DNA from 2 places in the Mesoterricola sediminis genome. Region 1 is predicted to be linked to the other one. Evidence: riboswitches for the same ligand, from Rfam matches in the RefSeq annotation. Region 1 holds a riboswitch; the other holds the start of a gene.
What was found. Region 1 has a riboswitch for S-adenosylhomocysteine ahead of R2J75_RS01345 (PfkB family carbohydrate kinase). Riboswitches for the same ligand answer to the same signal wherever they lie in the genome.

Region 1 (6,811 bases):
GTGGGCCCGGTAGTCGGGTTTTCCGTAGATGGAGAGCTGGTCCCAGGGCTTGATGAGGGGGTTGACGGCCTCGTCCTCGAGGCGGATCGGGCTGGAGCCCTCGTCGGAGAGGAGCTTGGACAGATCCAGCTTCCGGACCTCGCTGGGGATGCCGTCGCGGGTGTGGGCCAGCTCCGCCACGAACCGGTTGGCCTCGCGCTGGGGGATGCCGGCCTGGAAGAGCAGGTCCGAGGCCCGCATGCCTTCGTGGAAGGCGTAGGTGCCGGGCCGCGCGACGGGGCCGATGATCTCGACGGTGCGGGCCAGGCGCATGTCCACCGTGCGGTACAGCTCCACCCGGTCCCGGTCCTGGAGGGGCACGTTGTGCCCGGGGTCCCCGGCGAGGGCCTTGGCCACGTCGAAGGCCAGGTAGCTGGTGGTCTGGTCGGGGGCGAAGCGGATGATCTCGCCCCGGGCCAGGTAGGTGTCGGGCAGGATCTGGTTCTCGCGCTTGAGGAGGTCGCCCACGCGGAGGCCCTCGGCGCGGGAGAAGAGCCCCGGCACCCGGATCCAGCCGTTGACGGACACGGTCCGGTCCAGGTGGCCCTGGGTGGCGAAGGCGGAAAGGATGTCGCCGCGCCGGAGGGGGGTGCCCGCCGCCCCGTCCACGGGGACCTGGACGGAGTCGATGACCCCGCCGGGCGTCAGACGGCGGAGGGTGAGGGAGCTCTGGGAGGCCTCGAGGGCCAGGCCGCCGGCGTACCGGAGGGCGTCGGCCGCGGTTTCGCCCGGCAGCATCTCGAACTGCAGGCGGGGGGCGGCGCCCATGGTCTTCCAGTGGATGAGCCAGCCTGGGAAGCCGTCGAATTCCCGGTCCCGTTCCGTGGGTTCGTTGGCCTTGTCGGCGGGGATTTCCAGCCGCTGGTCCCCCCGGATGGGGGTCTGGAGTTCCTTGAGGCGCTCTTTCAGCTTCTTGATGTTGGCCTCGAGGGCATCCGGATCGAGGGGGGCGGCCTCGGTGCCCTGGACGGGCGTCTCGAGGGTGCCGTCGGCGCCGATGGTGGGGACGAGGGCCTTGGCCCGGGCGGCGGCGGCGTTGGCGTTCAGGGCGGGCACGCTCTTGAGGCGGGCCTCCTCCAGGGCGATGCGTTCCTTGAGGTCCTTTTCCTCCTTGGCCTTGCGGCTGGCGGCGTCCACCGGGCGCAAATCGCCGGTGGCGGCGACGACCCGGGTGAAGGCGCCCTCCAGGGTGACCTGGTTGAAGGCGAGGGGCACGAAGACGGTGTCGCCGCTCTGGAGGGCGAAGTTCACGTTGCCGAGGCCCTCGGCGCGGAGGGGGTAGAGGTCGAGCTTGTGCACGATGGCGCCGCCCCGCATCACCCGGATCTCCCGGAAGGAGCCGGCGGCGGTGGGTCCCCCGGCGAGGCCGAGCACATTGACGAGGCTGCTGAGGCTCGGGACGAGGTAGGTGCCGGGCCGGTAGACCTCCCCCAGCACCGCGATCCGGATCTCCCGGAGCTTGGTCACGGAGAGATCGACGGAGGTGCGGCTGAACTGCTGGGCCACCTTGGACTGGACCGCGGCCCGGGCCCGGGAGAGGCTGAGGCCGCCGACCTTGACGGAGCCCACCTTGGGGACGACGAGCTGGCCGCGCCCGTCCACGGTTAGGGGCAGCTCGAAGGTGGCGCTCCCGAAGGCGCTGAGCTGGACCTGGTCCCCGGCGCCCAGCACGTAGTCGTCGGAGATGCCGCCCTCGGTCCAGGTGGAGGCGCTCTGGCGTGCGGTGAACAGATCCTCGGCGAAGCGCTTGGGGGCCTTCTCCTTGGCGCGGGCGGCGGCGATCTCGGCCTGGAACCGCTCCTGGTCCTCGTAGGCGGAGCCCTTGGCGGGATCCTGGCCGGCGGAGCCCTTGGCCTGGTCCAGGAGGGAGGCCCGGGACAGGGCCAGGGGCTGGGGCTCGGCGCTGGTCCGGTCCTGGGTCCGGGTCTGGTTCGCCGCCTTGAGGGCCTCGGCGAGGTCCTGTCCGGACAGGGTCGCGACCGACGCGAGGATCAATAAGGAAACCGTGCTGCGCATGCGTTCACCCGTGATTCAACGATCCTAACATCAGAAAATGCCGGCCGCTCCCCGGCGGCCCGCGCCCGGGCGGCCCTTCAACGCCGCCGGGCCCCCGGCGAACGCCAGGCCAGCTCGGCGAACCAGCGGAATCCGTTCCGGGTCCGGCCGGCCACGAATTCCGCCGCGCCGTGCCGGGCCCAGGAGGCGCCCAGGTTGAGGGTCAGGTCCCGGGGCGCCCGCCAGGTCAGGGAGGTGGCCAGGGCCTGGAACCGGTCCTTGGAAGGGGTGCGCCCGGGGTTCGCCGCCTGCCAGAGGGCGGGGTCGTCCCAGAAGGGCCGATCCCCCGCCAACACCCAGGCCGTGGCGGCCAGCGTCGGAGCCAGGTCGCCCTCCACCCGGAGGGTGGTGCAGCGGGTCTCGCCGCCCAGGGACTCCCCCAGAGGATCGCCCTGGTAGTAGAACCCCGTGAGGTAGGTGGCGGAGGCGAAGGTGCGGTGGTACTGCTGGGGGGCGGAGTTGCTCGTGTCCTGGTATTCCAGGCCCGCGCGGACCCGCTCCCACCGCACGGTCAGTCCGAGGGTGTCGTTGGGCACGGCGAGGTTGGGCACCGACTTGCGCTGGGTCTCGGTCCAGAAGAGGTTGACGCGCCCCTGGCCGAGGTTCCGCAGGTCCCGGGACACGTCCTTCCCGAGCCAGTAGAGGGGCCGGTGCAGGAAGGTGCCCCAGTTCCAGGTCACCGCCTTGGTGCCCCGGCTCAGGTAGAAGCGCACGTCCCCGGCCCGCAGGAGGCGCTCCAGGGAGGTGACCCGCATCCGGATTCCCAGGTCCGCCTCGGAGGCGCTGCGGGCCTTGTTCCGGTAGGCGCCCCCGGTTCCCGCCTGGCCTGGATTGGAGAAGTCCATGTCCGATTCGGCCAGGGTGTCCTTGAGGCCGAAGACGGCGGTGGCGTAGTCCCCCAGGCCGTAGCCGTCCGTCATGCCCACGCCCTTGCGGGTGCCCGCGAAGAGGTTGAGGTAGTTCATGTAGAACTCGACGGCGGGGCCGAACCGGGCCTCGACCCGGAAGCCCGAGATCCAGGGCGCCTGGGGGTCCCCGGTCTCCGCGATGGCCTTGCGCCGGCGCTCGGGATCCTGCATGGAGGTGCTGAGGACGCGCCCGTTCTCGAGCCGGCCCAGGAAGGCCTGGAAGCCCCAGGTGCCCAGGTTGACGCCCCGGATGGAGAGGGGGGCCAGGGGGGATTCCACGCGGGCGCGCGGGAAGGGCCTGGCCGACTCGCCCAGGAGGTACCCGCCCCGGAGGCCGTAGCCCCAGACCAGGGGTTCCATCTCGAGACCCGCGAGCCATCCGCCGGGGCTCCGGCGCCACGCGTGACCCCGGTAGAGGGTGAAGCGGGCCCCGCCGTCGGGGTCGCGGTAGGCGAGGCCCGTTCCGGCCACGTCCCAGGCGCCCTTGCCGAAGCCGCCTTCCAGGCTGACGCCCGAGCCCACGAGGCTGTTGCCCAGGCCGAGGCTGTCCGGAAGGGTGGCCGGGGGGCCCTGCCCGTTGCCCGCCCAGAGCCCGCCGCCCCACCAGGAGCCCTGGGCCGCGGGCAGGGCCTCGCGCCGGTTCCAGCCTTCCGGGGCCTGGGCCGTCAGGGGCAGCAAGGGCAGCGCGGCGGCGAGGATCCAGGCTTTCATCGGGCTCCGGGAGCGGTTCGGACCCCATATTCTACAACCGGGGCCACGGTGCACAAGGCTCGAGAGGCTCAGGCCAGGGAGATCATCCGGGTGAAGGCGTCGACGCGGGCCTGGTAGTCGGCGTCCTGGAGGGACTGGAGGCGCTCGGTGCCGAAGGCCTGGACGGCGAAGCTGGCCATGACCGTCCCGGCCAGGGCGGCGCGCTTCAGGACCGGAAGATCCAGGGTGCCGGCCTGGGCGAGGTAGCCCAGGAAGCCGCCCGCGAAGGTGTCGCCGGCCCCGGTGGGATCCTGGACGTCGGCGAGGGGGAAGGCCGGGGCGGGGAAGGCGCCCTCCGGGGTGAAGAGCAGCATGCCGTACTCGCCGCGCTTGACGACGAGGATGCGGGGACCGAAGGTGCGGATGCGCTCATAGGCCTTGACGAGGTTCCGTTCGCCGGTGAGGGACCGGGCCTCGGCCTCGTTCACCAGGAGGATGTCGATCTCCTTGAGGACCTCCATCAGGGCCGGGCGGGCACCGTCGATCCAGAAGTTCATGGTGTCGAGGGCGGTCCAGCGGGGCCGGGTCTTCATCTGCCGCACCACGTCCAGCTGGAGGACGGGGTCGATGTTGCCGAGGAAGAGGTAGGGGGCCTCCCGGAAGGTGGGCGGCAGGTCCGGCTTGAACCCGGCGAACACGTTCAGGTGGGTCTCCAGCGTCTTCGCCTCGTTCAGGTCGTCGCCGTACTGGCCCTTCCAGTGGAAGCTCAGGCCGGGCATCTTGCGGATTCCGGAGAGATCGATGGGGCGCCCGGCGAAGACGCCGAACTCCTCGGGGCCGAAGTCCTCGCCCACCACGGCCACCACCTGCACGGGATTGAAGCGGCTCGCGCTCAGGGAGAAGTGGCTCGCGGAGCCGCCCAGGATGTGGTCCCGGCGGCCGGACGGGGTTTCGAGGTCGTCGAAGGCGACGCTCCCTACGACAAGAAGGCTCATGGGGCGCTCCGGACGTGGCGTTTGGGCCCGCTCCCGGTTCCCGGCGGGATCCAGGGGCGAGCGTCGTTGGGCGGGCGTGGAAACTCCGAGCCTGGGCGGCGGGAAGGCCACCTGCAACGCTCCTCGGAGAACGTTGATCCTACTCTCCGAATCCCTTGTGGCGCAAGGCCTTTCAGGCCATGCCGTGCCGGGACAGGATGACGGCGCGCTGCTTGTCGAATTCCGCCTGGGTGATGAGCTGGCTGTCGAAGAGGTCCTTGAGCTCGGTGAGCTCCTCCTTCAGGGATTTGGCCGGCGCCGGGGCCGCCGGGGCGGCCTGCCCCGCGGGGTAGGGGGCCTGGGCCATCTGGCCCATGGCGCCTCCCATCTGCTGGCCCATCATGTTCCCCATGCCCACGCCCATGCCGACGCCCATGCCCAGGCCGGCGATCCCGCCGGGGTTCTGGGCCGCCAGGGGGATGGAATCCGCGACCTGCATCTGGGTGTAGGCGCCCATCACGGGGGCCATCATCCCCACGGAGGCGCGCTTGTCCATCATGGCCTCGACCTCCTCGGGGAGGCTGATGTTCTCGATGAAGAGCTTCGAGCACTCCAGGCCCATGGTCTGGAACTCGGGATCCATCTTCTGCCGGAGCAGGTCGGAGAGCTCGTCATACCGGGCCGCGAGGTCGAGGGCCGGGATCTTCGCCTCGCCCAGGGCGTCGGTGAAGCGGCTGACGAGGCTCTTGCGGAGCTGCTCGGTGATGTCGTCCTTGGTGTAGAGGCCGTTGGTCCCCACGAGCTCCTTGAGGAAGCGCTTGGAATCCTTGACCCGGATGGAGTAGATGCCGAACGCCCGGATCCGGAGGACGCCGAAGTCGGCGTCCCGCATCATGATCGGGTTGGAGGTGCCCCAGCCCAGGTCGTTGTAGAGCCGGGTGTTGGTGAAGTAGACCTCGGACTTGAAGGGGCTCTCGAAACCGTACTTCCACCCCTTCAGGTCGGCGAGGATGGGGAGGTTGCGGGTGGACAGGGTGTGGGTGCCCGGCGCGAAGGTGTCGGCGAACTGGCCCTCGGAGACGAAGGTGGCCTCCTGGCTCTCCCTGACGACCAGCTGCGCGTTGTTCTTGATCTCCTGGTTCCGGACAGGGAACCGCCAGGCCAGGACGTCGTTGGAATCGTCCAGCCATTCGATGATCTCGATGAATTGGGCTTTGCCCCAGTCCGTCAGACCCATACAGGCCTCCTCCCGGCTATGGCCGGCGCAAGGAAGTTTACGACTGTTTGCGCTTTTTGGTTGAGCCGGGCGGTGGAATCCGGGTCCGGGTGTGCACGGACCGGGTGTCCGCGTCGACGATGCACCGCCAGCCCCGGTCCTCGCCCGGGACCTCCAGGTCCACCTGCCATCCGCAGGTGGCGCCGTTCAGGGGTACCCGCCGCGCGGAGACGGCGATTCCGCCGGTCTCCTTCTCGGCGATGGCGCGGGCCTCGGAGGCGGTCCGGACCGGGCGCGCCCGGGTCGGGACCGCTGCCCCGAGGGACGCGGCCAGGGCCAGGAGGAGGGCAGGGCGGATCACGGGGCTTCGGGCACGCCGAGGGACGCCAGCCACGCGGCGTGGTCCGTGGGCCTTTCGCTGCGCTCCCCGTTCCGGCGGAGGGCGTGGAGCCGGAGGGCCCCGTCCCGGAAGCCCAGGAGGACGCCCTCCCCGGTCGACCTGAAATGCCCCGCGGGGCAGGCCTCGGCCGACGGCAGGGCCCAGGCGACCTGGAGCCGGCCCGCGGAGGTCTCGATGAAGGCGTTGGGCCAGGGGTCGGCCACGGCCCGGACGAGGTTGAAGGTCTCGGCGAGGCCGGCCCCGAAATCCAGGCGTCCGTCCTCCGGCTTCCGTCCGCCGAAGTAGGTGGAGGGGCCCAGGGCCTTCTGGGAGGTGCGGGGCGCCGTCCCGGCCGCGAGGGCCGGAGCGAGTTCGCGGACGAGGGCCCGGGCGGCCTTCGCCGAACGAAGCGTCAGGCTGAGGGCCGTCTCGTCCCAGGCGATGGGGAGGCGGGCCTGGCCGATGATGTCCCCGTCGTCGGGTTTGGCCGTCATGGCGTGGAGGGTGATGCCGGTCTCGGGCTCGCCCTTCACGAGGACCCAGTTGATGG
Region 2 (6,811 bases), 2.2 Mb from region 1:
GCCAGGCGCCCAACGTGGCCCGCATGCGGCTCTTCGGGGCGGAGGTGGCCCCGGTGTCGGCCGGCTCGCGCACCCTCAAGGAGGCGGTGAACGAGGCCCTTCGCGCCTGGGCGGGGAACTGCCACCGCGCCCACTACATCCTGGGATCCGCCCTCGGGCCCCATCCCTTCCCGCTGCTGGTGCGCACCTTCCAGAGCGTCATCGGCCGCGAGGCGCGGGCCCAGGTGCTGGAGGCCGCGGGGCGCCTGCCCGAGGCCGTCGTGGCCTGCGCGGGCGGCGGCAGCAACGGCCTCGGCCTGATGGTGCCCTTCCTGGACGACGCCGTCCGCCTCGTGGCCGCCGAGGCCGGCGGGCACGGGACGGACCCGGGGCAGCACGCGGCCCGGGTCGGGCCGGGGCGCATCGGGGTGCTCCACGGCTGCCGCAGCCTCCTCCTCCAGGACGAGGCGGGCTGGACGTCGGACACCGCCAGCATCAGCGCGGGGCTGGACTACCCCTCCCTCGGCCCGGAACTGGCCGCCCTGTGCCTGGACGGGCGCGTGGAGGCCCTCCGGGCCACCGACGCCGAGGCCCTGGAGGGGGCGCGGCGGCTCTGCCGGACCGAGGGCATCCTGCCCGCCCTGGAATCGAGCCACGGCCTCGCCGTCCTGGGGCGCCTCGGCGCCCGCAGCGTCCTGCTGGGCCTCTCGGGCCGGGGCGACAAGGACCTCTCCACCTACCAAGCCGCGCTGGGAGCCTGACATGGAACCGATCCTGCCCTTCCTCACCGCCGGGGACCCGGACCTGGACCGCCTGGGGACCCACCTGGCCGGGCTGCGGGCCCTGGGCGTGGGCACCGTGGAGGTGGGCCTGCCCCACTCCGATCCCGTGGCCGACGGTCCCGTGCTCCAGGCCGCGGCGGGCCGCGCCCTGGCCGCGGGCGCAACGCCGCGGCGCGTGCTGGAGGCCCTCGCCGGGGTCCCCGGGCCCGACGTGGTGCTCTTCACGTACTTCAATCCCCTGCTGCAGCTGGGGGCGGACCTGATCCCCCTCCTGGCCCCCACCCCGGTGAAGAGCCTGCTCGTGGTGGACCTGCCCCCCGGGGAGGAGCCGGCGTGGGAGGCCGTCCTGCGCCGCGCGGGCTACCCCCTCGTGCCCCTCCTGGCCCCCACCACCGGCCCGGACCGGGCCCGGCGGCTCCTGGAGGCCCGGCCCGATCCCGGCGCGGGTCCCTTCGCCCAGCGCTTCGCCTACGTCGTGGCCCGCCTGGGCGTGACCGGGGCGGGGGGCGCCGTGGACCTGGCCCCCGTGGCGGCGCGCCTGCGCGAGCTCCGGGCCCTCACGGACCGCCCCCTGGCGGTGGGCTTCGGCCTGGACGACCCCGGGAGCCTGGAGGCCGTGCGCGCCCTGGGGGCCACCCCCGTCGTCGGCTCCGCCCTGGTGGCGGCCCTCCACCGGGGCGGGGACCTGGCCGGCTTCCTGGAACCGCGGCTCCCGTAGGCTCCCCGATCCGCCCGCCATGACGGAGAATGGGGGAGGATGCCCCGCATCCCCCCTGTCCTCCGGAGGTGCCGTGATCTTCGTGATCGCCTCGGCCAAGAAACTCGATTTCGCGCGGCAGCTCCCCGCCGTGGAGGGCACGGCGCCGGCGCGGCTCAAGGAGGCCGCGGGGCTGGCGCGGATCCTGAAGGGCCTGGATATGGCGGCCCTGGCGGACCTCATGGGCATGAGCGGGGAGCTCGCGGCCCTCACGGCGGGGCGGTTCGCGGCCTGGAAGCCGGCCCACGCGGCGCCGGAGGCGCGGCCCGCGGTCCTGGCCTACAGCGGGGACGCCTACCAGGGCCTCGACGCCTGGAGCCTGGCGCCGGCGGACCTGGCCTGGGCCCAGGACCGGCTCCGCATCGTCTCGGGCCTCTACGGCCTCCTGCGGCCCCTGGACCTCATCCGCCCCTACCGCCTGGAGATGGGGACGCGCCTGGCGAACCCGGACGGGGCGGACCTGGTCGCGGCCTGGCGGCCCCGGGTGACGCGGGACCTGGCCCGGGACCTGCGGGCCGCCGGCGGCCCCCTGGTGAACCTGGCCTCGGGGGAGGCCTTCGCGGCCGTCGACGCCTCGGGGCTGGGCCGGGTGGTGACGCCGGTCTTCGAGGACCTGCAGCGTGGGACGTACCGGGTGGTGAGCTTCCACGCGAAGCGGGCCCGGGGCCGCATGGTCCGCTTCGCCATCCGGGGGCGGATCGAACGGGCCGAGGATCTCCAGGCCTTCGGGGAGGACGGCTACCGCTTCGAACCCCGGGCCTCCGACGGGGACCGGTGGGTCTTCCGGCGCTGACTCAGAGGAGCGCGCCGGCCGCGCCCTGGCCGGTTTCGCGGCCGTTCACGTAGACGGCGGCGATGCCCGCGGGGGGGGTGCGGGGGTCGGCGTAGGTGGCGTTGTCGCGCAGGGCGTCCGGATCGAAGAGGACGAGGTCCGCGGCGAAGCCGGGCGCCAGGCGCCCGCGGTCCCGCAGGCCGAAGACCTCGGCGGGGAGGGCGGTGATGCGCCGGACGGCCTCCTCCAGGGTCAGGCGGGGGCGGTCCAGGGCCATGCGCCGCAGGTAGCGGGGGAAGGTCCCCCAGAGGCGGGGGTGGGGATGGGTGTCGTGGGGCAGGCCGTCGGAGCCCACCATGCAGCGGGGGTGGAGGAGGATGCGGTCCACGTCCTCGGCCAGCATGTGGAAGTAGACGCCGCCGCCGGGCTGGAGCCGGTCCAGGGCCTCGAGGGGCCCGACGCCCCAGTCCGCGGCCACCGCCGCCAGGGTGCGGCCCGCGGCCTCGGGGTGGGGGCGGGACCAGGCCACGAGGACCTCCCGGCTCTGGGCGGCGAAGGCCGGGTCCAGGACGGTGGAGCCGGCCTCGTAGGGGTAGGCGTCCAGGGCGAAGGGCACGTCCGCGCCCTCCTCGGCGTAGAGGTCCAGCAGCTCCCGGCTGCGGCCGCCGTTGGCCCGGCCCGCGGCCTTCTGATGGCTGAGGACGAGGGGGGCTTCCGCGGCGCGGGCGATGGCGAAGGCCTCCCGGGTGGCCTCGGCGACGCCGTCGAACTCGTCCCGCACGTGGACGCAGAGGCGCCCGCCCCGGGCGGCGGAGGCCCGGGCCAGGGCCGCGGTCTCGGCGGCGGTGGCCCCCAGGTTGGGGGGGTAGGCGAGCCCGGTGCTGAAGCCCCGGGCGCCGGCGTCCATGGCCTCCTCGACGCGGCGGACCATGGTCCGGAGCTCGCCGGGGGCCGCGGGCCCGCCGATGGCGGCGACGGCCCCCACCCGCAGGGTGCCGTGGCCCACCAGGGGCACGACGTTCACGGGGAGCGGGGCCGCCCGGAGGGCGTCGAGGAAGGCCGCGAAGGTGCCGAAGCGGTAGTCGCCGGCCCCGCCCAGGAGGTCCAGGGGCGCGGGCGGGTCCTCCCGGGGCAGGAGGGGGGCCAGGCTGATGCCGCAGTTGCCGGTGACGACGGTGGTGACGCCCTGGGCCAGCTTGGGCCGGATATCGGCCTCCTGGAACACGGCCCGGTCGTCGTGGGTGTGGACGTCGATGAAGCCGGGCGCCGCGGCGAGGCCCCGGGCCTCGACGACGGTGCCGGCCCCGGCCCCGGCGAGGTCCCCCAGGGCGGCGATGCGCCCGTCCCGGATCCCCACGTCCCCGGTCCAGGCGGGGGCGCCGGTTCCGTCCAGGATCCGGGCGTTCCGGATCAGGGTTTGGAAGGCGGGGGCGGACTCCAGCATCACCCCTCAAGGATAACTGGTGCATGCCGATGAGACAGCGTATCATTGAGTTCTTCCGAGAGGCGCTGCAAGGCATCCCCATGTCCCAGGCTCGGAAGCCGGCTCGTCCGGTCACCACCAACGGCGCTTACCTCACAACCTCTGCCGGGTTTTGCGGGTAAGGCGCCGTGGTGCTCCCCGCCAGGTTCCCGGCCGTCGTCCAAGGAGCCCACCATGACCACCGTCGCCACCGACTTCCAGGTCGCCGACCTGTCCCTCGCCGCCTGGGGACGCCGGGAGATCGCCATCGCCGAGACGGAGATGCCCGGCCTCATGGCCATCCGGGAGGAGTACGCCGGCGCCAGGCCCCTCGCGGGCGCCCGCATCGCCGGGTCCCTCCACATGACCATCCAGACCGCGGTGCTCATCGAGACCCTCAAGGCCCTCGGGGCCGAGGTCCGCTGGGCCTCGTGCAACATCTTCAGCACCCAGGACCACGCGGCCGCGGCCATCGCCGACGGCGGGACGCCGGTGTTCGCGTACAAGGGCGAGAGCCTGGACGACTACTGGGCCTTCACCCACCGGATCTTCGACTTCCCCCAGGGGTCGGCCAACATGATCCTGGACGACGGCGGGGACGCCACCCTCCTGCTCCACCTGGGCGCCCGCGCCGAGCAGGACCCCTCGATCCTGGACAACCCCTCCAACGAGGAGGAGACGGCGCTCTTCGGGGCCATCCGCCGCCGCCTGGCCCAGGACCACGGCTGGTACGCGCGGCAGCTGGCCGCGGTGAAGGGCGTGACGGAGGAGACCACGACGGGCGTGCACCGCCTCTACCAGATGGCGGAGCGCGGCGAGCTCAAGTTCCCGGCCATCAACGTCAACGACTCCGTCACCAAGAGCAAGTTCGACAACCTCTACGGCTGCCGCGAGTCCCTGGTGGACGGCATCAAGCGCGCCACGGACGTGATGATCGCCGGCAAGGTCGCCGTGATCTGCGGCTACGGGGACGTGGGCAAAGGCTGCGCCCAGGCCATGCGCGCCCTCTCCGCGCAGGTGTGGGTGACCGAGATCGATCCCATCTGCGCGCTGCAGGCCGCGATGGAGGGCTACCGGGTCGTGACCATGGAGTGGGCGGCGGACAAGGCCGACATCTTCGTCACCGCCACGGGCAACTACCACGTGATCGGCCACGACCACATGGCGGCCATGAAGGACCAGGCCATCGTCTGCAACATCGGCCACTTCGACAGCGAGATCGACGTGGCGAGCCTCGAGGGCTACCGGTGGGAGGAGATCAAGCCCCAGGTGGACCACATCGTCTTCCCCGACGGCAAGCGCATCATCCTGCTGGCCAAGGGCCGCCTGGTGAACCTGGGCTGCGGCACGGGCCACCCCTCGTACGTGATGAGCTCCAGCTTCGCCAACCAGACCCTGGCGCAGATCGAGCTGTGGACGAAGCAGGGCGAGTACCCCATCGGCGTCTACACCCTGCCCAAGAAGCTCGACGAGCACGTGGCCCGGCTCCAGCTCAGGAAGCTCAACGCCCAGCTCACGGAGCTCACCGAGGCCCAGGCGAAGTACATCAGCGTCCCCGTGGAAGGGCCCTTCAAGCCCGACCACTACCGGTACTAGGACCGGGTGCTGGTCGACGCCCACTGCCACCTCCAGGATCCGCGGCTGGCCGCGGACCTGGAGGGGGTGCTGGCCCGGGCCCGGGCCGCGGGGGTGGGCGCCTTCGTGGTCTGCGGGACGCGGGAGGCCGACTGGGGGGCCGTGCTGGACCTCGCCCGGACCCGGGCCGGGGTCATTCCCTTCGCGGGGCTGCACCCCTGGCATGTGGCGGAGGCCTCGCCCGGCTGGGAACCGGCCCTCGTGGCGGCCTTCCATGCGGGCGCCGGGGCAGGGGAGGCGGGCCTGGATTTCTCGGAGGGCCGGCCGGACCGGGACCTGCAGGAGGCCGTGCTGGCCGCCCAGGTGCGGCTGGCGGCGGCCCATGGCCTGCCCCTCGCCCTCCACGCCGTAAAGGCCGCCGACCGGCTCGCCGCCGTGCTCCGGCGGGTGGGCCTGGGCCGGGCCGGGGGCTACGTGCACGCCTTCTCGGGGGCGCCGGAGGTGGCGCGGACCTACCTGGACCTGGGCCTCCACCTGTCCTTCGGGGGGGCGATCACCCGCCCCGGCGCGACCCGGGCCCAGGCCGCCCTGGCCTTCGTTCCGCGGGACCGCTACCTGCTGGAAACGGACGCGCCGGACCTGGCCCCCGCGGGGGTGACCGGGCCCAACGAACCGGCCCACCTGGCGCTGATCGCCGCCGCCGCCGGGCGGATCCGGGGCGAGGACGCGGGGGCCCGGGCAGCAGACAACGCACGCACGCTTCTGGGAAGGTGGTTGGCATGAGATGGTTCGCCCGCACGGAACAACTGCTGGGGGAGGCGGCGTATGCCCGATTGGCCTCCAGCCGGGTCGCGGTCTTCGGCCTGGGCGGCGTGGGCTCGTACGCGGTGGAGGCCCTGGCCCGGGCCGGCGTGGGGGAGCTGCGCCTGGTGGACTACGGCGTGGTGGACGAGAGCAACATCAACCGCCAGCTCTTCGCCCTCCACAGCACGGTGGGGCAGCGGAAGGTGGACCTGGCGGCCGCCCGGGTGCGGGACATCCAGCCGGAATGCAGGGTGGATGTGCGGCCGGGCTTCGTGAACGCGGAGACCGTCGAGGGGTTCCTGGATCCGGCGCCGGACCTGGTCATCGACGCCATCGACAGCCTCAACTCCAAGGTGACCCTGCTGGAGACCGTCTGGCGCCGGGGCCTGCCCCTGGTCAGCAGCATGGGGGCGGGGGGCCGCCTGGACATGGGGGCCCTGCGGGTGGGGGACCTGGCCGAGACCACCATCTGTCCCCTGGCCCGGATGGTGCGCCTGCGCCTGCGCCGGCGGGGGGTGACCGGCGGCATCCCCTGCGTCTATTCGGTGGAACCGGCGCGCAACACCACGCCCTACCAGGCCCAGGACCGGGGCGAGCACTTCGGCACCGGCCGGGTGCGGACCCCCATCGGCACGGTGTCCTACATGCCGGCGGCCTTCGGGCTGCGGGTGGCCCAGGAG

Region 2: it holds a riboswitch for S-adenosylhomocysteine, as region 1 does, so the genes downstream of both, ahcY (adenosylhomocysteinase) here and R2J75_RS01345 (PfkB family carbohydrate kinase) in region 1, are expected to answer to the same signal.

The regions. Positions count from the first base shown of each region.
Region 1 is NZ_AP027081.1:311,348-318,158, forward strand. It holds gene R2J75_RS01335 (polysaccharide biosynthesis/export family protein) at 1-2,055, opposite strand, end outside; gene R2J75_RS01340 (capsule assembly Wzi family protein) at 2,133-3,713, opposite strand; gene R2J75_RS01345 (PfkB family carbohydrate kinase) at 3,782-4,687, opposite strand; S-adenosyl-L-homocysteine riboswitch at 4,739-4,818, opposite strand; gene R2J75_RS01350 (SPFH domain-containing protein) at 4,860-5,903, opposite strand; gene R2J75_RS01355 (PepSY domain-containing protein) at 5,941-6,243, opposite strand; gene R2J75_RS01360 (formyltransferase family protein) at 6,240-6,811, opposite strand, start outside.
Region 2 is NZ_AP027081.1:2,492,076-2,498,886, reverse strand. It holds gene trpB (tryptophan synthase subunit beta) at 1-740, shown strand, start outside; gene trpA (tryptophan synthase subunit alpha) at 742-1,479, shown strand; gene yaaA (peroxide stress protein YaaA) at 1,553-2,311, shown strand; gene R2J75_RS10955 (N-acyl-D-amino-acid deacylase family protein) at 2,313-3,734, opposite strand; S-adenosyl-L-homocysteine riboswitch at 3,786-3,870, shown strand; gene ahcY (adenosylhomocysteinase) at 3,948-5,348, shown strand; gene R2J75_RS10945 (TatD family hydrolase) at 5,355-6,110, shown strand; gene R2J75_RS10940 (tRNA threonylcarbamoyladenosine dehydratase) at 6,107-6,811, shown strand, end outside.